3 regions of the Agarivorans sp. MS3-6 genome follow, and region 1 is predicted to be linked to each of the others. Evidence: predicted binding sites of a transcription regulator. Region 1 holds the regulator's gene; each other region holds the start of a gene.
The links. Region 1 encodes NrdR, which represses ribonucleotide reductase genes. Its sites were predicted from a motif close to AAACACNANATNTNGTGTTT; they were not measured.
Positions count from the first base shown of each region.

Region 2: the regulator NrdR is predicted to act here: its motif matches at 2,789-2,808, upstream of nrdA (class 1a ribonucleoside-diphosphate reductase subunit alpha).
Region 3: the regulator NrdR is predicted to act here: its motif matches at 4,146-4,165, upstream of nrdD (anaerobic ribonucleoside-triphosphate reductase).

Region 1 is NZ_CM134202.1:3,540,527-3,548,591, forward strand. Features, by position in the region: gene ACVFI8_RS16300 (Lpp/OprI family alanine-zipper lipoprotein) at 1-226, opposite strand, end outside; gene ACVFI8_RS16305 (ChaN family lipoprotein) at 492-1,472, opposite strand; gene glyA (serine hydroxymethyltransferase) at 1,778-3,031, shown strand; gene ACVFI8_RS16315 (ribbon-helix-helix domain-containing protein) at 3,370-3,702, opposite strand; gene ACVFI8_RS16320 (DJ-1/PfpI family protein) at 3,777-4,337, opposite strand; gene nrdR (transcriptional regulator NrdR) at 4,680-5,129, shown strand; gene ribD (bifunctional diaminohydroxyphosphoribosylaminopyrimidine deaminase/5-amino-6-(5-phosphoribosylamino)uracil reductase RibD) at 5,130-6,260, shown strand; gene ACVFI8_RS16335 (riboflavin synthase) at 6,260-6,913, shown strand; gene ribBA (bifunctional 3,4-dihydroxy-2-butanone-4-phosphate synthase/GTP cyclohydrolase II) at 6,980-8,065, shown strand, end outside.
Region 2 is NZ_CM134202.1:631,617-639,681, forward strand. Features, by position in the region: gene gyrA (DNA topoisomerase (ATP-hydrolyzing) subunit A) at 1-976, opposite strand, end outside; gene ubiG (bifunctional 2-polyprenyl-6-hydroxyphenol methylase/3-demethylubiquinol 3-O-methyltransferase UbiG) at 1,182-1,913, shown strand; gene gph (phosphoglycolate phosphatase) at 1,906-2,580, shown strand; gene nrdA (class 1a ribonucleoside-diphosphate reductase subunit alpha) at 2,869-5,154, shown strand; gene nrdB (class Ia ribonucleoside-diphosphate reductase subunit beta) at 5,204-6,334, shown strand; gene yfaE (class I ribonucleotide reductase maintenance protein YfaE) at 6,334-6,621, shown strand; gene ACVFI8_RS02970 (hypothetical protein) at 6,750-7,622, shown strand; gene ACVFI8_RS02975 (DUF3802 family protein) at 7,715-8,065, shown strand.
Region 3 is NZ_CM134202.1:59,645-67,709, forward strand. Features, by position in the region: gene ACVFI8_RS00360 (EAL domain-containing protein) at 1-1,417, shown strand, start outside; gene nrdG (anaerobic ribonucleoside-triphosphate reductase-activating protein) at 1,414-1,887, opposite strand; gene nrdD (anaerobic ribonucleoside-triphosphate reductase) at 1,888-4,008, opposite strand; gene rsxA (electron transport complex subunit RsxA) at 4,355-4,933, shown strand; gene rsxB (electron transport complex subunit RsxB) at 4,943-5,503, shown strand; gene rsxC (electron transport complex subunit RsxC) at 5,504-7,744, shown strand; gene rsxD (electron transport complex subunit RsxD) at 7,737-8,065, shown strand, end outside.

The DNA of each region.
Region 1 (8,065 bases):
CGTTAGCACGCATTGCTTCTGCTTTCGCTTGGTCAGCACTCATTTGAGCTGACTTGATGTCACCACTCAAAGAGCTTTGCTCTGCACGAAGAGCTGCAACTTCGTTAGACAATGCGTCTACTTTATCGCTTAATGATTGTACGTTGTTTTCTAGAGCGGTAGTGTTAGAACAACCCGCTAGTAAAATAGTAGAAGCAATAGCGCCTGCAACTAAAAGCTTATTCATGGTAAGTCCGTCCTTTTTATTCAATTCTAACGACCGATGTCAGATCGTTGATTCGTTTAAGCAAAGCCATTCACTACAATGAGTGAGCCGCTGGTATGATTATGGCTCAATATTAGCAAGCTGCAAGCGTTTGTTGCTAAATCCGAAAAAAAATCATGGTAAATACAGGGATTTAAGAGTTACTGGCAATATATCATTAACAATTCATGCAATTTTATACTGTTGTTAGTGTTAGTTTCATTAGTTAATTTACGATACATAAGTTCTACTTTTTGCAGCTATTAATTTTATTTTTATTTATAGCACTGTATTCCGCCATTTGATGCTCTTGCTGCTGATAGCGAATAGGTAGTTGTTTTACCACAATGAGATAATCACCCTTGAGGGCCTTTTGCTGCTCATCTAACTGCGCAAACTCTGCTTGGTCAATCGCTACAATGGATGAAATCGTTTGATTGTTTAATCGTTGCTTGATTCGCGAGTAAGTGCCTTGCTGCATATCGACATGAAAATTTCCGGCAATGTGCATGACTTGTTTACTTGCGCCGTGGGCGAGTTCAGTGACGACTGATTCTGCCATCGTTTCATCCCACGCCAACATGGCTAAAAAATGGTTGTCTGCTTGCGCTTGGTCGCCATGGTGGCCATTGCCAAATAGCCGCTCTTTATAATCAGGGTCATCGCGAGTAAATGTTTCAGCTAGCATTGCGCGCTCGGCTGTTGGTAAGGTGTCAATATAAGTTTGACCTTGTTGACCAATGCAAGACACTAGCTTTTTGGGAGCATTGGCGGCGACAACCCTTAACTCATGTTGCTTGGCAAACTCGACCAAAGGTCGATAATCAGACGGGTAGTTAGGCCATGCGTTAGTTTGCTTAATTAACCAGGCTTCACCAATTTCGTTCGCGAGGTAGCGGTTCACTATGGCTTGTTGGCTGCGGTCAAATTGTTCCATCGACAAGCTTAAGTCATGCTGTTGCGCGTACAGGGATTGAAATAGTCGCAATTGGGCTAAATGGATAGCCGGCTGGCTATGAAACTCACCAAACAACACCACCGACGAGTTTGTTAGCAAATGGGCAAGTTGGTCGGTATTGTCAATCGTTTGCTGGTTTGTTGGATCATAGATGATGTAGTCATAGTAAGTATCCAACGCTGCGAGATGTTGTGCTTGCTTGGTCGGTGCTGAGCTACAGGCCGCTAATGAAGTAAAGATAATAATTAAGCTAATAAGGCGAATAAACATAAAAATCCAAAGTTACAAATGCATATGATAATCATTATCACTTAAGTTCTATTCAACCGCAAAGTAATAACAAGGTTAACGTGAATTTATTTCATAAAGCTCAAAGCAAACGGTTAGAAAATTGTAAAATTTCAGCGTTAAGCTCACTATGCGAATTCAAACTAGCGTAAAGGTTTATGTTAAGTTTATTCGATAAAACTAAACCTGTAGCAAAAAGTTTTACTGTGATCTGAAAAGGACTCAGGTTAGAATGCGCCTTCGAAAAATCACCCACCAACATGTAACAAAAGAGTCAGGAGATACTGATGTTAAAGCGTGATATGAATATCGCCGATTACGATGCCGAACTATGGCAAGCCATTACTAAAGAAGAAGTTCGTCAAGAAGAGCATATCGAATTGATTGCTTCTGAGAACTATGCCAGTCCACGAGTAATGGAAGCGCAAGGCTCTTACCTTACTAACAAGTACGCTGAGGGATACCCTGGTAAGCGTTACTATGGTGGTTGTGAGTACGTAGACCAAGCTGAAGTGTTGGCTATTGAACGAGCGAAACAACTGTTCGGTGCTGACTATGCTAACGTGCAACCGCATGCAGGCTCACAAGCTAACTCAGCAGTATTTATGGCGCTGTTAAAAGCTGGCGATACTGTGTTAGGTATGAGCTTAGCTCACGGTGGCCACTTAACCCACGGTGCCAGTGTAAGCTTCTCGGGCAAAATCTATAACGCCGTTCAATACGGAATTAATCCTGAAACTGGCGAACTAGATTACGCAGAAGTTGAGCGTTTAGCTAGAGAACACAAACCTCAAATGATTATTGCTGGCTTTTCAGCGTACTCAGGAGTGGTTGATTGGCAGCGTTTCCGTGATATTGCCGACGAAGTAGGTGCTTACCTATTTGTAGACATGGCCCACGTCGCTGGTCTTGTAGCTGCAGGTTTATACCCGAACCCTGTGCCAATCGCTGACGTAGTAACTACCACTACGCATAAAACCTTAGCCGGCCCACGTGGTGGTCTAATACTAGCTCGCGCCAACGAAGCAATAGAGAAGAAACTGAACTCTGCTGTATTCCCTGGCGGCCAAGGTGGTCCTTTGATGCACGTTATTGCCGCTAAAGCAGTAGCCTTCAAAGAAGCGATGGAGCCTGAGTTTAAGCAATACCAGCAACAAGTGCTAGATAATGCCAAGGCAATGGTTGCGGTACTTCAAGAGCGTGGTTACAAGATTGTATCTAACGGTACAGAAAACCACTTATTCTTGGTTGATCTCATTGATAAAGACATTACTGGTAAAGAAGCTGATGCAGCTTTGGGTCGCGCTAACATTACAGTGAACAAGAACTCGGTACCTAACGATCCTCGTTCACCGTTTGTTACTAGTGGACTGCGTATTGGTACTCCTGCGATTACTCGTCGAGGTCTTGATGTTGCGGCTTCTAAAGAGTTAGCCGGCTGGATCTGTGATGTACTCGATAATCTACAAGATGAAGCTGTGATTGAACGTGTAAAAGGCCAAGTGTTAGCACTTTGCCAGCGTTTCCCGGTCTACGCTTAAGTAAGCATGTAAACGTCAGGGATTGACGAGATAAAAGAAAGGAGGCTTTATGCCTCCTTTTTTGTATTTGTTTGTTAGTAAAACTACGGATTATTAAGACTAAATGTGAATAGGAACACAAACCAAGGAGGGATAGGCTGGGTTTTAGCCTGAGAATTAGACAGTTGGTACTGAAATTGCTCAGTTTTTAAGACCTAATTGATAAGTCAAATTACCAGCACCGTGGGTAATTTAAAATGAGAGATAAACACAATGGATATGAATCCAATTCAGACCGCAAAACGATTGATGATCATACAATTTGTCATCTGGGGTGGCTTTATGCTGCTAATTGTTACTTAAACGTAGTTATTGGCAATGGATTTGCCCATTTTGGGTTGCTTAGGCTTAGCTTTATTCAGCACTAATCGCTCACCTTGGTTTAAATAAGTGGTGCAGGCCACTCGTAGCAGCGACGTGAAATTGCCTACTTTTTCGTCACGCTGTAAAACTTCATGGTAAATTTGCGTCAAGAATGCCGCTAAGCTCAGATCGGCTTCGTTTGCTATTTGCTCGAGTAGCTGCCAAAAAATCGCTTCCAATCGAATGCTTGTGACCACGCCGTCAAGCCTAACTGAACGCGCTTTAAGCTCAAATAAGGCCGTTTCTGTCCCTGAATATATTTCACACATCGATGATATAACCATGATTAAGACTAGCCTCAATCATGGTCCATAATGGTAAATATTGCAGTGTCACTTTAGTCTTAATTTAACAATTTGTTAAACTGTGCAAGCCAAGCGGGGTGGGCTGGCCAAGCTGGAGCGGTCACAAGATTTTTATCACTGATAGCTTGGTTGACTTCAATGTCTGCGAACGCCCCTCCTGCAGCGGTCACTTCTGGCGCACAAGCTGGGTAGGCTGATATCTGTCTTCCGGCAGCGATACCCGCGGCGGTGAGTAACTGGGCGCCATGGCAAACAGCAGCAATGGGCTTATTGTTAGCGTCAAAGCTCTTTATAAGAGATAGCACTTTGGCGTTGAGACGCAGGTATTCAGGGGCTCGGCCCCCGGGTAATAGTATGGCATCAAAATCTACTTCTTCAATATCATCAAAATTACCGTTAAGGGTAAAGTTGTGGCCGGGTTTTTCGGTGTAGGTTTGATCGCCTTCAAAATCGTGAATCGCGGTTTTGATTTGCTCACCAGCTTTTTTGTCAGGGCAAACTGCAGTAACTTCGTGACCGACCATTTGTAAAGCCTGAAAAGGCACCATTAACTCATAGTCTTCAACAAAGTCACCCGCGATAATTAATACCTTACTCATAACTCACCTTTAACGTTTTGTTAACATTGGTGCTCATGATAGTTCTTCTATTTATCAGCGGGTAGTAAGGGAGTACTACTATGCTCAGCTTTGTCTTACGAATCTATCTAGCGCTTTTATTTTCAGTGGCTTAGCTATCTCTTGGATTGCTAAGGTGGGCCAGAGAAAGGCCAGAGTTGAGAGCTAGCTCAAAGTTTTACTCAACATAAATCACCGTGCTTATTGAGCTAACTCCCCTTGGGTTTCTATTATCCCCTAGTAAGCAAGTCTTTATCTCAGCTAGCCTGTACCTTCTGTAACTAACCAGATAAAATCGAGCTAGGCTTAAAAAAGGTAATATTTATGTACTGTCCATTTTGCTCTGCTCACGAAACCAAAGTCATTGACTCTAGATTGGTAGCCGATGGCCATCAAGTGAGACGACGTAGAGAGTGCTTGGAATGCCATGAACGCTTTACCTCATTCGAAGTCGCTGAATTGGTGATGCCAAGAGTGATTAAAGGTAATGGAATAAGAGAACCTTTTAACGAAGAAAAAATGCGCGCTGGCATGATGCGAGCATTAGAGAAACGTCCGGTTAGTGTTGACGAAGTAGAGCAAGCAGTAAACAAGATTAAATCACAGTTACGCGCCACAGGTGAGCGCGAAGTAGAAACCAAGTTTATCGGTAACATAGTGATGGAGCAGCTTATCATGTTAGACAAAGTCGCTTATGTGCGTTTTGCTTCGGTGTATCACTCATTTGAAGACATCAAAGAATTCAGTGAAGAAATTGCGAAGCTGGAAAAATAGGTGAATTTTTCAGTGGCTGATAGCCAGTTTATGGCACGCGCAATTAGCCTCGCCAAACGAGGTTGCTATACCACGGCTCCTAATCCTAACGTCGGTTGTGTATTGGTGAAAAACGGCCAAGTAATTGGCGAGGGGTATCACCAAAAAGCTGGTGAGGGGCACGCTGAAGTCAAGGCGGTAGCGAATGCCAAAGCACGTGGCCATAGCCTACAAGGGGCTAGCTGTTACGTTACACTTGAGCCTTGTAGCCATGTGGGGCGAACACCGGCTTGCGCAACGATGCTCGTTGAATTGCAAGTTGCTGAAGTCATTATTGCCATGGTAGACCCTAATCCTCAAGTGGCTGGGCGTGGTATTAAACGCTTAGAACACGCAGGGGTAAAGGTTCGTACAGGGCTAATGGAACAAGCTGCGCGATCGCTAAACCCCGGCTTCTTAAGTCGAATTGAGCGCAAACGGCCGTTTGTTCGTTTGAAGTTGGCCGGTTCTATTGATGCTAAAACGGCATTGGCGAACGGTGAAAGCAAATGGATCACATCGGCCTATTCGCGCAGCGATGTGCAGCGTGAAAGAGCGCGTAGCCATGCAATTTTATCTACAGCCGCCACGGTATTGCGAGATAATGCCAGTTTAAATGTACGCCATGTCGAATTGGGCAGTTTAAGGCAGCAACTGGCAGCTAAAGATTTACGTCAGCCATTGCGGATTATTGTTGATCGCCAACAGCGCCTTTCTGCTGCGCCTAAAACACTTAATATATTTCAACACCCTCAATCTCTATGGGTTGCAGGCTTAGCATTACAGCCTGAACTTACAGCGGCTAAACAGCTCACCTTTAATGAAGAGGGTGGTTTGCTGAGTTTGTTAGAACAATTGGCCGAGGCAGAGATAAATGACTTATGGGTTGAAGCGGGGTCACAGTTTGCTGCGGCACTCATTAAGGCTGATGTCGTTGACCAATTAATCTGTTATCAAGCGGGTTTGTTAATGGGGGCCGATGCCAATAGCTTAGTTGAGCTAAAGGGCTTTACTAAAATGAGCGAGCTAAAATCTTGGATGTGCCTTGAAACTCGACAAGTTGGCCCTGATATTAAGACTATCTGGATCCCGCAATCACAGGGTGTGCAATAATGTTTACTGGAATCATCGAAGCCCTAGGCAAAATTAGCAGTATTGAAAAGCGTCGCGGCGATGTGCGTTTAAATATTGCCTGCGGGCACTTGGATATGGCTGATGTTAGGCTGGGCGACAGTATCGCGGTAAACGGTATTTGTTTAACCGTCGTTGAGTATGGCAGTGACTTCTTTTGTGCCGATGTCTCCACCGAAACGCTTAGCCTCACCTCTTTAGCCAAATGTAAGCAAGGCGATAAAGTTAATCTGGAAAAAGCGATGTTAGCCACTAATCGTTTTGGTGGGCATATTGTGAGTGGTCACGTTGATGGCTTGGCTGAGGTGGTAAATATATCTCCCAGCGCTCGAGCGATTAATATATGGCTTAAAGTACCTAGCGAGTTGGCGCGTTACATTGCTCATAAAGGTTCAGTAACGGTTGATGGGATTAGCTTAACGGTAAACGAAGTGCAGCAACAGCAGCTGCGTTTAACCATTATTCCCCATACCGCAGAGCAAACCACTATCTCTCAGTGGGCGCCAGGGCAAAAAATCAATCTAGAAGTGGATGTTATTGCTCGTTATGTTGAACGCTTGATTGGCTATGCGGAAGAAAATAAAGAATCTACAATTAGTACTGCTTTTTTGGCGCAGCATGGCTTTATGCGATAGGCGCAGCCAGCAGTAATAAGCATATATAATAATGAATAATACCCCTCAAGGTAAGAAAGGTTTGCTATGTCACTAAGCAGTATTGAAGAAATTATTGAAGATTTACGCCATGGAAAAATGGTGGTGTTAATGGATGATGAAGATCGTGAAAATGAAGGCGATCTGATTATGGCTGCTGATATGGTTACGCCTGAAGCGATTAATTTTATGGCAACTTACGGTCGTGGCTTAATTTGTTTACCGATGACCAAACAACGCTGTCAGCAACTCAAATTGCCATTAATGGTTGACGTAAATACCGAGCAATTTGCCACCAATTTCACGGTATCAATTGAAGCTTCTCAAGGTGTGACTACCGGCATTTCTGCTGCGGATCGCTCTCGTACCGTGCAAGCTGCAGTAGCGCGTGATGCAAAACCTGCCGATATCGTGATGCCGGGCCATATCTTTCCATTGATGGCACAAGAGGGGGGAGTATTAACTCGCGCCGGTCATACCGAGGCGGGTACCGATCTAGCGCGCCTCGCTGGCCGTGAACCCGCCGCAGTGATTGTGGAAATATTAAATCAAGATGGCACCATGGCTCGTCGTCCAGATTTAGAAGTGTTCTGCAAAGAACATGGCCTAAAAATGGGAACGATTGCTGACTTAATTGAATACCGTAACAATAATGAAACCACCATTGAGCGGGTCGCAGAATGTAATATGCCAACGCGCCACGGAGAGTTTAAACTGATTACTTACCGTGACACCATTGATGAAAAAGTGCATTTTGTTATGCAAGCTGGCGAAATTACCCCGCAAGACCCCACTTTAGTAAGGGTGCATCTTCATAACACCTTTAGTGATTTATTGGGCAGTGATCGCGCGGGTAAAATGAGCTGGCCTTTAGATAAAGCCTTAGAGAAAATTGCTAAAGAAAATGGCGTATTGGTTTTATTAAGCACTGATGACAATGCGGAAAACTTAGTTGAGCAAGTTAAAGCCTTTGCCTTACAAGATAAAGGTGAAACACCTAATCAGAAAAAGGTGAAAAGTGCTTCTCGTACCGTGGGTGTAGGGTCTCAGATTTTGGCTGATTTGGGGGTAAGCAAAATGCGTTTGCTGAGCTCTCCAAAACGCTACCATGCACTATCAGGTTTTGGTCTCGAA
Region 2 (8,065 bases), 1.8 Mb from region 1:
GCATTTGGGTTTGTGAGTACAAGTTATTTAGTACCACTTCGCCCACAGCGTCGCGTTTCAGCTCAACCACAATACGCATACCGTCTTTATCTGACTCGTCACGTAATGCTGAAATACCTTCTAATTTCTTATCTTTTACCAGCTCGGCCATTTTTTCGATTAAGCGAGCTTTGTTCACCTGGTAGGGGATCTCGTGAACAATAATGGTTTCTTTACCGTTTTTATCGGTAACCACTTCTGCTTTTGAGCGAATAGATACTTTACCGCGACCAGTGTGGTAAGCCTGAATAATGCCAGCTCGACCATTAATAATACCGGCGGTTGGGAAATCAGGAGCAGGAATATACTCCATCAACTCGTCAATACTAATATCTGGTTTTTCTATCATCGCCAAACAACCATTAACCACTTCGGTTAAGTTGTGTGGTGGGATGTTAGTCGCCATGCCTACCGCAATACCAGAAGAACCGTTAACTAATAAATTAGGCACTCGGGTTGGCAATACTTCAGGAATTTGCTCAGTACCATCGTAGTTTGGTACAAAATCAACGGTTTCTTTTTCTAAGTCAGCCAGTAATGAATGGGCTAACTTATCCATACGGATTTCGGTATAACGCATTGCCGCAGCAGAGTCGCCATCAACCGAACCAAAGTTACCTTGACCGTCAACTAACATGTATCGCAGCGAAAATGGCTGCGCCATGCGAACAATCGTATCGTAAACAGCACTATCACCATGTGGGTGATATTTACCAATTACATCACCTACCACACGGGCAGACTTTTTATAGGGTTTGTTCCAATCATTTCCCAGTACGTTCATTGCGAATAGCACCCGACGGTGTACTGGTTTTAAACCATCACGTACATCCGGCAAGGCACGCCCCACAATAACGCTCATGGCATAATCAAGATATGAACTCTTTAGTTCATCCTCAATATTGACCGGCGTAATCTCTTTTGCAAGATCGCTCATAGACGACAAAATCCTTCGTTTTTATTGCTTTTTACAAATACTCAGCGTAATCGCAAACTTTACCATAAAATAGCGACCTTAACAGGCCTGATGTCGCTCTTTTCTATTAGAAAAACGAAAAAACACCAGAATTGAACAAAAGCTTGTGACTGCGATTCACAAGTTCATATAATGCCTATAAATAGTGACGTGGATTGATAAAATAATGGAACAGCGCAATACAAGCGAAAATGTTGACCACCAAGAGATTGCTCATTTTGCAGGTTTAGCCTCGCGTTGGTGGGATAAGCAAGGTGAATTCAAAACCCTGCATCAAATCAATCCGCTACGACTTGACTATATTGAACGTGGTTCGGTTGGCTTATTTGGCAAGAAAGTGCTGGACATTGGTTGTGGCGGCGGCATTTTAGCCGAGAGCATGGCGGTACGCGGCGCAGATGTCACAGCCATCGATATGGGGAAAGAACAAATAGAAGTGGCCAAACTGCATGCCTTAGAAACAGGCACCCAGTTACGTTATCTGCAAACCACGGCTGAAGCCCATGCCGACACTCACGCGGCCACTTATGACGTAATTACTTGTATGGAGATGATTGAACACGTGCCCGATCCAGGCTCGGTGATTGCGGCGTGTGCGCAACTGGTGAAACCCGGCGGGAAAATCTTTGTTTCAACCATTAACCGTACTCCCAAAGCCTACCTTTATATGATTCTAGCGGCCGAGAAACTATTGAAGATAGTGCCTAATGGTACTCACCAGCATGACAAGTTCATTCGTCCTTCAGAATTACTGGCTTGGGCTGATCAAAATGGATTGCGCTCAGAAGCCATTAGCGGGGTACAGTTTTTGCCGATTATTGATAGCTTTAGCTTAAGCACCAATGTTGATGTGAATTATATGGTGCAGTTAGCCAAGCCGGAGCAAAACCATGAATAAACAAGCCGCGGTGTTGTTTGACTTAGATGGAACTTTATTAGATACCGCGCCTGATTTAGGCGCAGCGGCAAACTATGTGTTAGCCCAATACCAACGAGCACCTCTTAGCCTAGCGCAAGCGAGAGAACTCAGTTCTCATGGCGCCATTGGCTTATTAAAAGCCGGCTTTGGCGACGATTGGGCTAGCCAAGCCCAAACAGAATTGCGCCAACAGCTGCTCGATTACTATCAACAGCACATATGTGAAGGCACAGATTTCTTCCCCGGCATAAAAGAAGCGCTGCAACTACTCAATCAACGCGCTATTCCTTGGGGCGTGGTCACCAATAAGCCGGAAGGCTTAAGTAAACAATTGCTGGCTTATTTCCCTGAATTTTCGCAGTGCGGCGTATTGGTCGGTGGCGACACTATTGCTCAGCGCAAACCGGATCCTGAACCGATGCTGCTGGCTTGTAAAAACATCGCCGTTGAGCCAAACAACTGTTTGTATGTTGGTGACGCTGAACGAGATATTGCAGCGGGTAATAACACCAATATGACAACGCTATTAGCCTTATGGGGCTACATTTCAGCGCATGATAAAACGGATGACTGGGCGGCCGATTTACATTGTCAAAAAAGTGAGCAACTCGAGCAAACAATAAGCGACTGGTTGAATGATTTGTAAGCAAGTTCAAGTTTTATAAAAATAATTTTTTTGGCTAAAAAATCGTGAAAAAAACCTTGCATTGGTGCCAGCTGTTTAACACATACCGATAGCTAGTTAGTAGTCACTAACATTCATGAGTTATCTGCAAGTTATACACAATTTTTACACTTTTCCTAGATCTTGCTTAAAAGCCAAAACCTCATTATCTTGTATCCATAAATGTAAAAAACACTATATCTAGTGGCTAAAGAAAAACAGAGCAACTAGATAAGCAATAGCGAAATTAGGATAATAGGCCCCCCCTTCATGAATAAAGATCTACTGGTAACCAAACGAAGCGGTAAACAAGAAGCGATCAACTTAGACAAGATCCACCGAGTGATTACTTGGGCCGCTAAAGGGCTTAATAATGTATCGGTATCGCAAGTAGAGCTTAAGTCACACATTCAGTTCTATTCGGGGATGGCCACTAAAGATATTCATGAAACCATTATTAAATCTGCAGCCGATTTAATCTCGCAAGAAACGCCAGACTACCAATTTTTAGCCGCGCGTTTAGCGGTATTCCACTTGCGTAAAAAAGCCTATGGCCAATTTGAGCCACCGAAGCTGTACGACCATGTGGTAAAACAGTGTGAAGCAGGTCGCTACGACATGCACTTGCTGCAAGACTACACGCCTGAAGAGTTTGCCCAAATGGATGATTTTATCGATCACTGGCGTGATATGGACTTCTCTTACGGTGCCGTTAAGCAATTAGAAGGCAAATACTTGGTTCAGAACCGAGTAAGCGGTGAAATTTACGAGAGTGCGCAATTTCTCTATATTCTGGTAGCCGCTTGTTTGTTTGCCCATTACGACAAATCGGTACGCTTGCAGTACATTCGTCGTTTTTATGATGCGACCTCGAAGTTTAAAATTTCATTACCTACACCGATTATGTCAGGTGTACGTACCCCTACGCGTCAATTTAGCTCTTGTGTACTGATTGAATGTGGCGATAGCTTAGAGTCTATAAACGCAACGGCGTCTTCTATTGTTACCTACGTGTCGCAACGTGCAGGCATTGGTATCAATGCTGGTCGCATTCGCGCCTTGGGCAGTGAAATACGCGGTGGTGAAGCCTTCCACACCGGCTGTATCCCTTTTTATAAATACTTCCAAACGGCAGTAAAATGTTGTTCGCAAGGCGGCGTTCGCGGTGGTGCAGCCACTATCTTCTACCCGTTTTGGCATTTAGAAGTAGAATCGTTATTAGTACTTAAAAATAACCGTGGTGTAGACGATAACCGAGTTCGTCACATGGACTACGGTGTGCAGCTAAACAAATTGATGTACCAGCGCTTGGTAAAAGGTGAAAACATCACCCTATTCTCGCCAAGTGATGCGCCTGGCCTTTACGATGCCTTCTTCCAAGACCAAGACGAGTTTGAACGTTTGTATGTGCAATACGAACAAGACTCAAACGTTCGTAAACAGTCGATTAAAGCGGTTGAGCTATTCTCACTGCTAATGCAAGAGCGCGCCTCTACTGGTCGTATTTACATTCAAAACGTCGACCACTGTAATACTCACAGCCCATTTGACCCAGTACAAGCGCCAGTGCGCCAATCTAACCTATGTTTAGAAATCGCCCTGCCAACTAAACCATTACAGCATGTACACGATGAGAATGGTGAAATTGCCTTGTGTACCCTCTCAGCCTTTAATTTAGGTGCGATTGAAAACCTGGATGAGCTTGAAGAGTTATCAGATTTAGCGGTACGTGCTTTAGACAGCTTATTAGATTACCAAGATTACCCAATATTAGCGGCTAAAAAAGGCTCTGATGGCCGCCGTACGCTTGGTATTGGTGTGATTAACTATGCCTACTACTTAGCTAAAAATGGCACCAAGTACAGTGATGGTAGTGCCAATAACCTGACCCACCGTACTTTTGAAGCGATTCAATACTGGTTATTGAAAGCCTCTATGCGCTTAGCCAAAGAACAAGGCGCTTGCCCAATGTTCAACGAGACCACTTATTCGCAGGGTATTTTACCTATCGACACTTATAAGAAGTCATTGGATACGCTGAGCAACGAGCCGCTACATTATGACTGGGAAGAGCTGCGCAACGAAATCACCACCCATGGCTTACGCAATTCAACCTTGTCAGCGCTGATGCCATCAGAGACTTCAAGCCAAATTTCTAACGCAACCAATGGCATTGAACCACCGCGTGGTTTCATTAGTGTTAAAGCCAGCAAAGACGGTATTCTTAAGCAAGTGGTTCCTGATTTTGAAAACGTTAAAGACAACTATGAGTTGTTGTGGGACATTCCCAATAACGACGGTTACTTACAACTCGTTGGTTTAATGCAAAAATTTGTAGACCAAAGCATCTCGGCCAACACAAACTATGACCCATCGCGTTTTGAAGGTAACCGTGTACCAATGAAAACGCTGATTGCCGACTTGCTAACCGCCTATAAATACGGGGTTAAAACGCTGTATTACCATAACACCCGAGACGGTGCTAGTGATCAACATGACAACATGAAACCAGAGCCAGAAGACGATGATTGCGCTGGCGGTGCATGTAAGATTTAAGCCAAGTTTACGCGCTCTAGCGCAACATGAATGTTTAGGAAAAATGTAGATGAGCTACTCAATTTTCACACTAGAAGCCAACGATGCCACTAAAGAGCCAATGTTCTTTGGGCAGCCGGTAAACGTGGCCCGTTATGACCAACAGCGTCATGAAATTTTCGAAAAACTAATCGAAAAACAACTGTCTTTTTTCTGGCGTCCAGAAGAAGTAGACGTAAGCCGAGATCGAATTGATTACAATAAGTTACCGGCTCACGAGCAGCATATTTTTATCAGTAACTTAAAGTACCAAACCCTATTAGACAGCATTCAAGGGCGCTCGCCTAATGTCGCCTTGCTGCCTTTGGTGAGTTTGCCAGAGCTAGAAACCTGGATAGAAACGTGGGCCTTTAGTGAAACTATTCACTCACGTTCATATACCCATATTATTCGTAATGTAATGGGTAATCCTGGTGAAGTGTTTGATGACATCATGCAAAATGAAGAAATTATCAAACGCGCTAACGATATTGCCGGTTACTATGATGACCTGATTCAAGCCACGTCTATTTACCATTTACACGGTGAAGGTCAGCATGAAGTTGATGGCACAATCCACAACATCACTATTCGCGAGCTAAAGAAAAAGCTTTATCTATGTTTGATGTCGGTAAACGTTTTAGAAGCGATTCGCTTCTACGTAAGCTTTGCTTGTTCATTTGCTTTTGCCGAGCGAGAGCTCATGGAAGGCAATGCCAAAATCATCAAACTGATTGCCCGTGACGAAGCCTTGCACCTTACCGGCACCCAGCACATGATCAACTTAATGCGCGAAGGTAAAGACGATCCAGAAATGGCCGAAATTGCTGCCGAGTGTGAAGTAGAAGCGTGGCGTATGTTTACCGATGCAGCAGAGCAAGAAAAACAATGGGCCAAGTATCTATTTAAAGATGGTTCAATGATTGGTCTGAACGAAGAAATACTGTGCCAATACGTTGAATATATTACTAATAGTCGTATGCAAGGTGTTGGCTTATTACCTTGCTTCGAAGATCGTAGCAATCCGATCCCTTGGATTAATTCTTGGTTAGTCTCTGACAACGTACAGGTAGCACCGCAAGAAGCTGAAATAAGTTCTTACCTAGTGGGCCAAATTGACTCTAGTATCCACGTAGATGATTTTGAGGACTTTGAACTGTAATGTCTCAACAAGAAGGGCGAGTTATTGCAGGTGGTATTGAGGTGGTCGTAGATGGCCACCACAAAAGCATTTTAGAGGCCTACGAGCAAGCTGGTTTTACCCCAGAGTACCACTGTCGTGAAGGTGTTTGTGGCGCCTGCCGAACCACCTTAGTGAAAGGCGAAGTGGAATACAGCCACACGCCTTTAGCGAACATCCCGCAAGGCCAAATACTCAGTTGTTGCAGCAAGCCCAAAGGCACTGTTGAGCTCGCAGAGTTACCCCCTGTAAAACAAAAAATAGCCTAAATCCCTCCAAACATTGCGAGCATGGCTGGCAATGCTTGGGCTATACTGTGAATAAGACCTTCAGTTTTACGCTTAATGACAGATAACAAAGATACGTCTTTTTTATTTGTGTTGCTTGTGAGGCCGTAATGATCATTCGACGCCAACCGCTGATTGTGATTAGTAGCTCCCTATTATTGATTACCGCTGTGCTTATTGGCTGGAAAGTCATGAGCGCGCCCGCCATTGGCGAAACCGCCATTTGTCGTGCGGCCATCGCCACCCATTTTATGCAACGCCAGTTAGGCCAAATACAAGCGCTGCCCGATTACCCTCACCAGTATGTTAGCGCTAGCCAAGTCGGTGATGTGCCTAAATCGATTGGCTGCCAGATTAGTGGGCAATTGATTAGCATAAGCGAACAACAACAAGCGCTCGCCAACCTCTATTTCCAACAGAAACGTCATCAAGTAGCGATCATCGTGCCTCGAGCAGCGGCGCCTAACCGAGTGAGGTTATTTACCCGAGAGCAACTGACCTTTCCGAAAGTGCGCTTAGCTAAACATGACTTAGCCACCGGCATTCATGAAATGTACGGTGAAGGATTTGATACCAACCAAGTGATTCAGCAAACGGTTGCCTTAGTAAAAGCCAATCATATTTGTGGGCAGTTAGAGCGCCAACAAGACTTAAAACTGTCACCGGTGCCAGTCGAAGATAGCTATATGAAGCAAGCTCATAAACTAACCCCTTATCTGATAAATTTGGTACAGCGCTCGCCACTTAATGTTGAAGAAATGCTTAAAACCAAGCAGCAAATTGCAGATCTAGAACAAGGATTTCAAAAAAATACCGAAAGCTTGGTAAGCTGGCTTAACAAAACCGAGAGCAGCACCCCGATAGATAAACGACTACTGGAATACCATTTACGCGATTTAAAACGGGCTAATCCGCGTTTAAATATACCGAGTTCATGTAATCAGGCCTATATCCACTCGGCAGAATTAACCCAAACCTTGTGATCGACAACAAAATTATTCTATGACAGGTTTTTTTACACCCTAATCGTTATACACTAGGCGAGCATTTTGAATATCGAGAGGAACTTTGCGCGATGGTTACAGATAGTGAAGGATACATTCAGCTTATAGGTTTTTTAACCGATAACTTGGCGTTGTTTGAGCATACTCGAACGCAACAAAACCCTTTGACTATATGCGACTACGTGACAGAGCAATTGGCTGAAAGCGTCATGTTAGTCTGCAGACAACATGAGCACCTAGACAGTGAGCATCGCTTTACCGTGATTAGAGAGATTGATTCGGTAGTGAATGACTTGGAACAAGTATTGTCAGGGGTATGGATGCGCAGCCCTACTCAGCAACAACTGCAATTTATTGATGAGTTTGTCGGCTTGATCAAAAACATGTTCGACAATCAACTTATCGCCATTGACCCTATTTAA
Region 3 (8,065 bases), 1.2 Mb from region 1:
GACAAGTATGCTGTACTTGCGTGCCATTTCCCGGGTCAAATCAAAACTCAAAAAATTAATTAGTGCCGAGCGTTTAGTTGATGAGAAACCTGTGTTGGGCGCTGTTGGTGAATTGATAAAAGAACAAAAGCTAGAATTAACTCAGCAGATTCGTCAACAAAAGCACGCCATAAAACAATTAGAAAAGCAGGTAGCTTTAGATCCTTTAACCGGCCAACTAAATCGACATGCTTTTCGCCAGCAGATGCAAGGCCTATTAAAAGAAAACGCTAAAGATACCGTTTTGTTTCTAGTGAGGGCCTCACAGCTTCAAGATATAAACAAAGCCCGCGGCCATCAAGCAGGTGATGACTACATTAAAGATGTGGCAAAGATCGTTGATTACTGCCGCAAAGAATACCACAGCAGCCTGTTATATCGCCTGCTCGGAGCAGAGTTTGCGCTAATTATACCTCACTTTCCTGCTAGCCGCGTGAGTCAAGTTGCCCAAGGTATTAAATCATCTCTGAACGACTACACCAACAATAAGCAAATGCAAAGTGCGGCATATACCGGTATCACCGAGATAAAACCTGGCGATAGTATTGAGAAGGTCATTGCCCGTGCAGACGCCGCTGTAGCGATAGCTCAGAGCTTATCGCCTAATGGGTGGGAGATAGTACTAGAAGACAGCCAAACGCTAGAGAACAGTGAATTACAATGGCACAGTACTATTAGTTCGCTAATTGCCAAGAAAAACTTCCGCTTAGCAGCTCAGCCGATACAATCCTTACACAGAACCATGCCCGCTTATCATGAAGTGTTCATCCGCTTCTTGTCTGATAGAGATCAACAGTTACCTACTGAAACCACTTTAGTCATGGCTCAGCGCCTAGATATGATAGTGGCATTAGAAAAAGCCACGATAGCCTTCATATTAAAAACCATTGCTAACCAAAAAGCAGAGTACCGTTGGGGTATTAACCTAAGCAAACTTATTTTGATCGACCCAGAGTTTTGCGAATGGCTAACGCAAACACTGCTGACCTACCCCACGTTAAAATCTCGAATCGTGTTTGAACTTGAAGAAGAAGTGTTAGACATGTATTTAAATAATGCCAAGAAGCTATTTGAAGTATTGCGCCGTAATAGTTGCCACACCGCAATCGCAGATTTCGGAAATGGCATTGGCTCATTTAAGTTATTTAAAGAGCTAAAACCCAATTACGTGAAAATTAGTAGCGATTTAGTTCATCAACTTGAACAAGATAAAACCAACCAACAGTTTGTCAGTATGCTGGTTGAAGTATCACATCGCTTAGGCTGTCAGGTTATCGCTCAGGGCGTTGAAACCCTTGAACAAAAGCAATTATTAGAATCTATGTATGTTGATAGCTTACAAGGCTACTTAATCGCTCGACCTGAGCTAATTAGCTAGTTGTGCAGAGGTTGTTGGTAAATGACTTGGTTACTACTTCCACGCCACTGCAATTTAGGATCGGCTAAGGCTTGCTCATATTTTCCGTCTATTAAGGTATCAACAAGCTTAACTACTGCTTGTTGTTTGGCGGTTAGATCTGCCAATAGATAACCCGTCCACAACCAAATATCTTTGCCTACACACTCGGTTTTTACCCGTTGAACTAAACGATGCACCGCTGCTACGTTGTTCGGATGTAAAGGGTCTCCGCCACTAAGGCTTAAACCTTTACGCCGAATACGAGGATCGTTTAGGTCATCAATAATTTGTTGTTCAAGTTGTTCGGTGTACAAGTGGCCTGAATTGCAACTCCAAGATTTTTGGTTGTAGCAGCCACGACACTGATGCTCGCATCCAGCAACGAACAAGGTACAACGGGTACCTTGTCCATTTACCACATCAACCGAATGATAACTTAGATAATTCATTTACAGGTGTTTGACTCGTCGTTTAACTTCTTCTTGCTTACCGTAGTTAAACGGGCGCGCATCGGGGCTGCCTAAATAGCCGCATACTCGTCGTGTCACTGACACCTTGCTAGCTTCTGAATTACCACATGATGGGCACTCAAAACCTTTACTGGTGCAGTTAAATTCGCCGGTATAGTCGCACTCATAACACTCATCAATTGGGGTGTTAGTGCCGTAATACGGCACTCGACTGTAGCTATAGTCCCATACGTCTTCCAGTGCTTCAGTATTATTTTGCATATTCGGGTATTCACCGTAGCAAATAAAGCCACCACTGGTTACCGACGGATATGGCAATTCGAAGTCAATTTTATCGAATGGGTTTACCTTTTTCTCTACGTCTAAATGAAAGCTATTGGTGTAGTAGCCTTTATCGGTAACATCTTGAATTACGCCAAACTTTTTGGCATCTAAACGACAAAAACGGTCACACAAGTTTTCACTTGGTGTGCTGTAAAGACTAAATGCATAGCCACTTTCTTTTTCCCAACGTAACGTGGCTTGTTTTAGAGCCGTAACAATACCTAAGGCTTTTTGTTGCAGCTGTTTGTTGTCATAAACGTGGTGGTCGTTACCATATAAGGCGTTAACCGTCTCATGAAGACCAATATACCCCAAGGAAATTGAAGCTCGACCATTTTCAAAGATTTTAGAGACGTCATCTTCAGCTTTTAGCCTCACACCACATGCCCCTTCCATGTAGAGAATTGGTGCAACTTTGGCTTTCACCCCTTTTAATCTCTCTATGCGAGTATCTAAGCCCATTTTGGCCACACTTAAACGCTGTTCTAATAGTTCAAAAAAGCGCTGTTCATCGCCCTTTGCTTCAATCGCTATACGAGGCAGGTTTAAACTAACCACGCCTAAGTTGTTACGCCCGTCATGTATGTCTTTGCCATCTTCTTGGTAGGGACCTAAGAAACTACGACAACCCATAGGGGTTTTAAATGAACCCGTTACTTCCACTACCTTTTCGTAATTAAGAATATCGGGATACATACGCTTAGACGCACATTCAAGGGCCAGTTGCTTAATATCGTAACTTGGGTCGCCCTTCTTGTGATTTAAGCCATCTTTAATGGCAAACACCAGTTTAGGGAATACCGCTGTTTTGGCATTTTTGCCAAGCCCTGCAATACGGTTTTCTAGAATAGACCGTTGAATAAGGCGTGAAGCCCAACACGAACCTAAGCCAAATCCGAAGGTAACGAACGGTGTTTGACCGTTAGCGGTATGTAAGGTATTTACTTCATATTCTAGCGATTGGAATGCGTCGTGACATTCTTTTTCTGTTTGCGCCTTAGCGTAAGCATCTGCGTCAGCAATATTCCACTGTTTAGCTGTGGCTAAATGTTTTTCGTGACTCTTTAATACGTAAGGAGACAAAATTTCGTCAATACGATTGATGGTTGTGCCGCCATAGATATGGCTAGCTACCTGGGCAATAATTTGTGCCGTAACCGCGGTAGCCGTCGAAATCGACTTTGGCGTCTCGATTTCGGCATTGCCCATCTTAAATCCACCGGTGAGCATTCCTTCAAGATCAATCAACATACAATTGAACATAGGAAAGAATGGGGCGTAATCTAAATCGTGAAAATGAATTTCACCCGCTTCATGGGCTTTAACTACGTCTCTTGGAAGCAAGTGAGTTTTAGCGTAGTGCTTAGCCACAATACCTGCTAATAGATCGCGTTGAGTAGGAATGACCTTGCTGTCTTTATTGGCGTTTTCATTTAATAAAGCAGCATTGCTTTGTTCAACTAAACCTCTAATTTCACTATTAAGCACACTACGTTTGTCGCGAGCCACGTCTCTATCGTGGCGATATTCGATGTAAGCACGAGCCAAAGTTTTGTTGTCGCTCTCCATCAAACAGTTTTCTACCGACGATTGAATATCGTTAATATCAACTTCTGTTTGAGTTAAAAACTGCTCGGTGACCTGTTGGGCAATTTGTAGTGCAACTAAGTTATCTTTGACACCTAGAGCTTCAGCAGCTTTCAGTACTGCGTCTACAATCCGCTTTGCGTCGTAAGGTACACGGCTTCCATCACGTTTTATCACGACTGTTTTCACGATTTATGCTCCAATTTATCTCACTCATTTAACTAAAAAAACACTGGACATCACGCTACTAAAGGGCTGGAAAGACAAAAGGTCTGAAAAAAGCCAAGCGGAGCGCTTATCCACATATTGTGGTGACAAATTGTAGATCCCACTAGATATGGTAGTCGAGTGATTTAATCGTTAAAGCAAATTCAAATGATCAAGATCAATCGAAGCTAAATAACTTAATTTGTTTGCTCAGAAATGTATCATTTATCACGGCAAATTATTGGTTCCTTTCCCACATTGAACTGACGGTTGTTATACGGTGATTAAACGAGGATAATAGCCGCTGGTTTCGCTGCATCTTACTTAAATGACTGAATATTTGTTGTTATTGATTAGTACTGTACTGGTCAATAATTTTGTACTCGTTAAATTTTTGGGCTTATGCCCCTTCATGGGCGTTTCTAGTAAAGTAGAGACGGCTATTGGTATGGCCTTGGCTACAACCTTTGTACTGACTTTAGCCTCAATGAGCTCTTATTTAGTGGAGCAATATATATTAGCACCACTAGATATTATCTACCTGCGCACTATGAGCTTTATTCTGGTGATTGCGGTAGTCGTGCAATTTACCGAGATGTTTGTGCAAAAAGCCAGCCCTGCTTTACATAGAGTATTAGGTATCTATTTGCCATTAATAACCTCAAATTGTGCGGTTTTAGGGGTGGCCTTATTAAACATCAACGAACAGCATGATTTGTTTGAATCAATCATCTATGGTTTTGGTGCAGCTGCAGGCTTTTCTCTAGTGTTGATTCTTTTTTCCGCGATGCGAGAGCGCTTAGTTGTTGCAGATATCCCGGTTCCGTTTAAGGGTGCTGCGATCGCCATGATCACAGCCGGATTAATGTCTTTAGCCTTCGTCGGGTTTGCCGGCTTAATTAAGTAGTATTGGAATATGTTAGAAGCCCTAGTAGCAATCACTCTATTAGCTTTGATATTTGGCGCCATTTTAGGCTACGCCGCGATCAAATATAAAGTCGAAGGCAATCCGATTGCCGATCAAGTAGAAGCCTTACTACCACAAACTCAATGTGGGCAGTGTGGTCACCCCGGCTGCAAACCCTACGCTGAAGCCATTGCCAATGGCGAAGCCATCAATAAGTGTCCTCCTGGCGGAGAAGAAACAGTCGCTAAAATAGCCGAGTTATTAGGTGTTGAAGCCATTCCACTGGATGAATCAGCGGTTAAAGATGATGACCGAAAAAAAGTGGCCTTTATTATTGAAGATGCTTGCATAGGTTGTACAAAATGTATCCAAGCCTGTCCAGTAGACGCGATAATGGGCGCGAATAAACATATGCATACGGTAATTACTAAAGAGTGTACCGGTTGTGAGTTGTGTGTTGCTCCCTGCCCTACAGATTGTATTGAAATGCGTGCCTTGCCTACGACGACTAAAAACTGGGATTGGCAACTAAACCAAATTGACGTAGCAATCATTGAGGAACAAAAATAGATGGTTGCTTGGATAGAAAAAATTAAACAAGGTTTCACTTGGGGCTACCAAGGTGGTGTGCATCCTGAAACCAATAAGCAAAACATTAACTGTGATATACCAGAACGCATCGCTGACCCCGAAATATTGAGTATTCCTGTACAGCAGCATATTGGTAGTGCCGGAAAATTATTAGTGTCGATTGGCGAAAAAGTTTTGCGTGGTCAAGCATTGACACAATCGCAATTTTTCCAAGCTCCGCCAGTTCATGCTTCGTGCGCTGGCGAAGTGATTGCTATTGAACCAAGAGTGAGCGCTCATGCATCGGCAATACCAGAGCTGAGCGTAGTGATTAAGGTGGATTCAGAGCAACAAGATGCGCAATGGCCGGCCCCTTTAACTGAAGAACAACAAACACCAGAGTTAATCTGCCAACGGGTTCACCAATCTGGCATTTCTGGCATGGGTGGAGCAGGTTTTCCTACTGCATTAAAGATCACTCCACATAAGCCACTAGACGTATTGATTATCAATGGCGCAGAGTGTGAACCTTATATCTCGGCCGATGATTGTTTAATGCAAAATTATGCTGAAGAGATTATCAAAGGTGTTCGATTACTACAGAAAGTACTTAAACCTCAACTCACTATAATCGCGGTTGAAGACGATAAGCCCGCGGCTATTCATGCGCTAGAGGCGAATACCGATGAAAGCATTGTTATTCGAAGTATACCGACTAAGTATCCCTCTGGTGGAGAAAAACAGTTAATCCAAGTGCTCACAGGTAAAGAAGTTGCTGCTCAGCAATTACCGCTAGACCTAGGAATGCTGGTTCAAAACGTAGGTACCGCTTATGCAATACATCGCGCGGTAGCACTTGGGGAGCCTCTGATATCTCGAATTGTTACCTTAGCCGGTGATTTAGTTACCTCTCCGAGCAATTATTGGGTACCTATAGGCACCTCGGTGGCTGACGTGATAGCGAACAAATTGCAAGCAGCCAGTACCACTCCAACAATTATGGGCGGCTCAATGATGGGCTTTATGCTACCAAGTAACTCGGCTCCGGTAGTAAAAACCACTAACTGCTTAATCGTTAATGATCCTCAAGCAGCCGCTAAAGAATCCCCATGCATTCGCTGTGGCGAGTGCGCGCAAGCCTGTCCTATGGGTTTATTGCCCCAGCAACTATATTGGTTCGCTCAAGGTAACGACTTATCAAAAGCACGTGATTTCAACATGATGGACTGTATCGAATGCGGTGCTTGCGCCTTCGTATGCCCTAGCCAAATTTCTTTAGTGCAACACTACCGAACAGCTAAAGCCAAGATTAAAGCCGAAGACGTCGCTCAACAAGAGGCTGATATAGCCAAGCAACGCTTTGATGCTCGCCAAGCTCGTTTAGAGAAAGCCAAGCAAGAACGTAAAGCTAAACACCAACAAGCAGCATTGCGTAGACAGAGCCAAACAACTAGCGACACCAGTAGCTCGAAACCCGATCCGGTCGCTGCGGCTCTCGCTCGCGTTAAACAAAAAGGCACTGAAGCGCCAAACGCAATACAAACAGAAACTGGCGAATGGATCCCCGACAACCAAGATGCCATTGCTCAGCGAGAAGCCCGCAAGGCTAAACGCCGAGCAGAAAAACAAAATAATGCGGGCTCGTCTAACCCTGCAGTGGCGGCCGCGATTGCTCGTGCAAAGGCTAAAAAGAGTATTAACCAGACTGACGCTGACAGTACGACAGAAGATGCCAACAGCCAATCGTCTAATCCCGCCGTTGCAGCGGCTATTGCGCGTGCCAAAGCTAAAAAGGCAGCGGGTAAACCGGTTGCGGAAGAGGCTAAGGAAGAGACCAGCGCTAAAGCGACAAACCCCGCTGTAGACGCTGCTATTGCAAGAGCTAAAGCGAAAAAACTCGACGCCAAGCATCTCTCTGAGCCTGCAGAAGCCAACCAACAAGCAGAGAAAAAGGTTAACCCTGCGGTAGCGGCTGCTGTCGCTCGAGCCAAAGCCAAAAAGTTAGCTGAAACAACAGAGACTGCTGACGTATCTCAACAATCAGAGAAAAAGGTTAACCCTGCTGTAGCGGCTGCTGTCGCTCGAGCCAAAGCCAAAAAGTTAGCTGAAACAGCAGAGACTGCAGACGTATCCCAACAAGCAGAGAAAAAGGTTAACCCTGCGGTAGCGGCTGCTGTCGCTCGAGCCAAAGCCAAAAAACTCGCCAATCAACAAAACGAAGAGAAACTAAACGATGAGTAATAACAAAATCCAAAGCTCTCCGTTTGTCCGAACACCACTTAAAACCAACACCTTAATGTTTTGGGTTATTTTATGCTTAGTACCGGGTTTATTGGTGCAAAGCTATTTTTTTGGCATAGGTACCTTAGTTCAAGTTTTATTGGCTAGCCTCATGGCAATATTCAGTGAAGCGCTTGTTATGGTACTGCGTAAACGCCCAGTGTGGGCAACGCTCAGTGACAATAGCGCCCTAGTAACCGGTGTACTTATAGGTTTAGCCATGCCGGCTTACGCGCCTTGGTGGATAACCATTATAGGGAGTAGTTTTGCCATTTTAGTGGT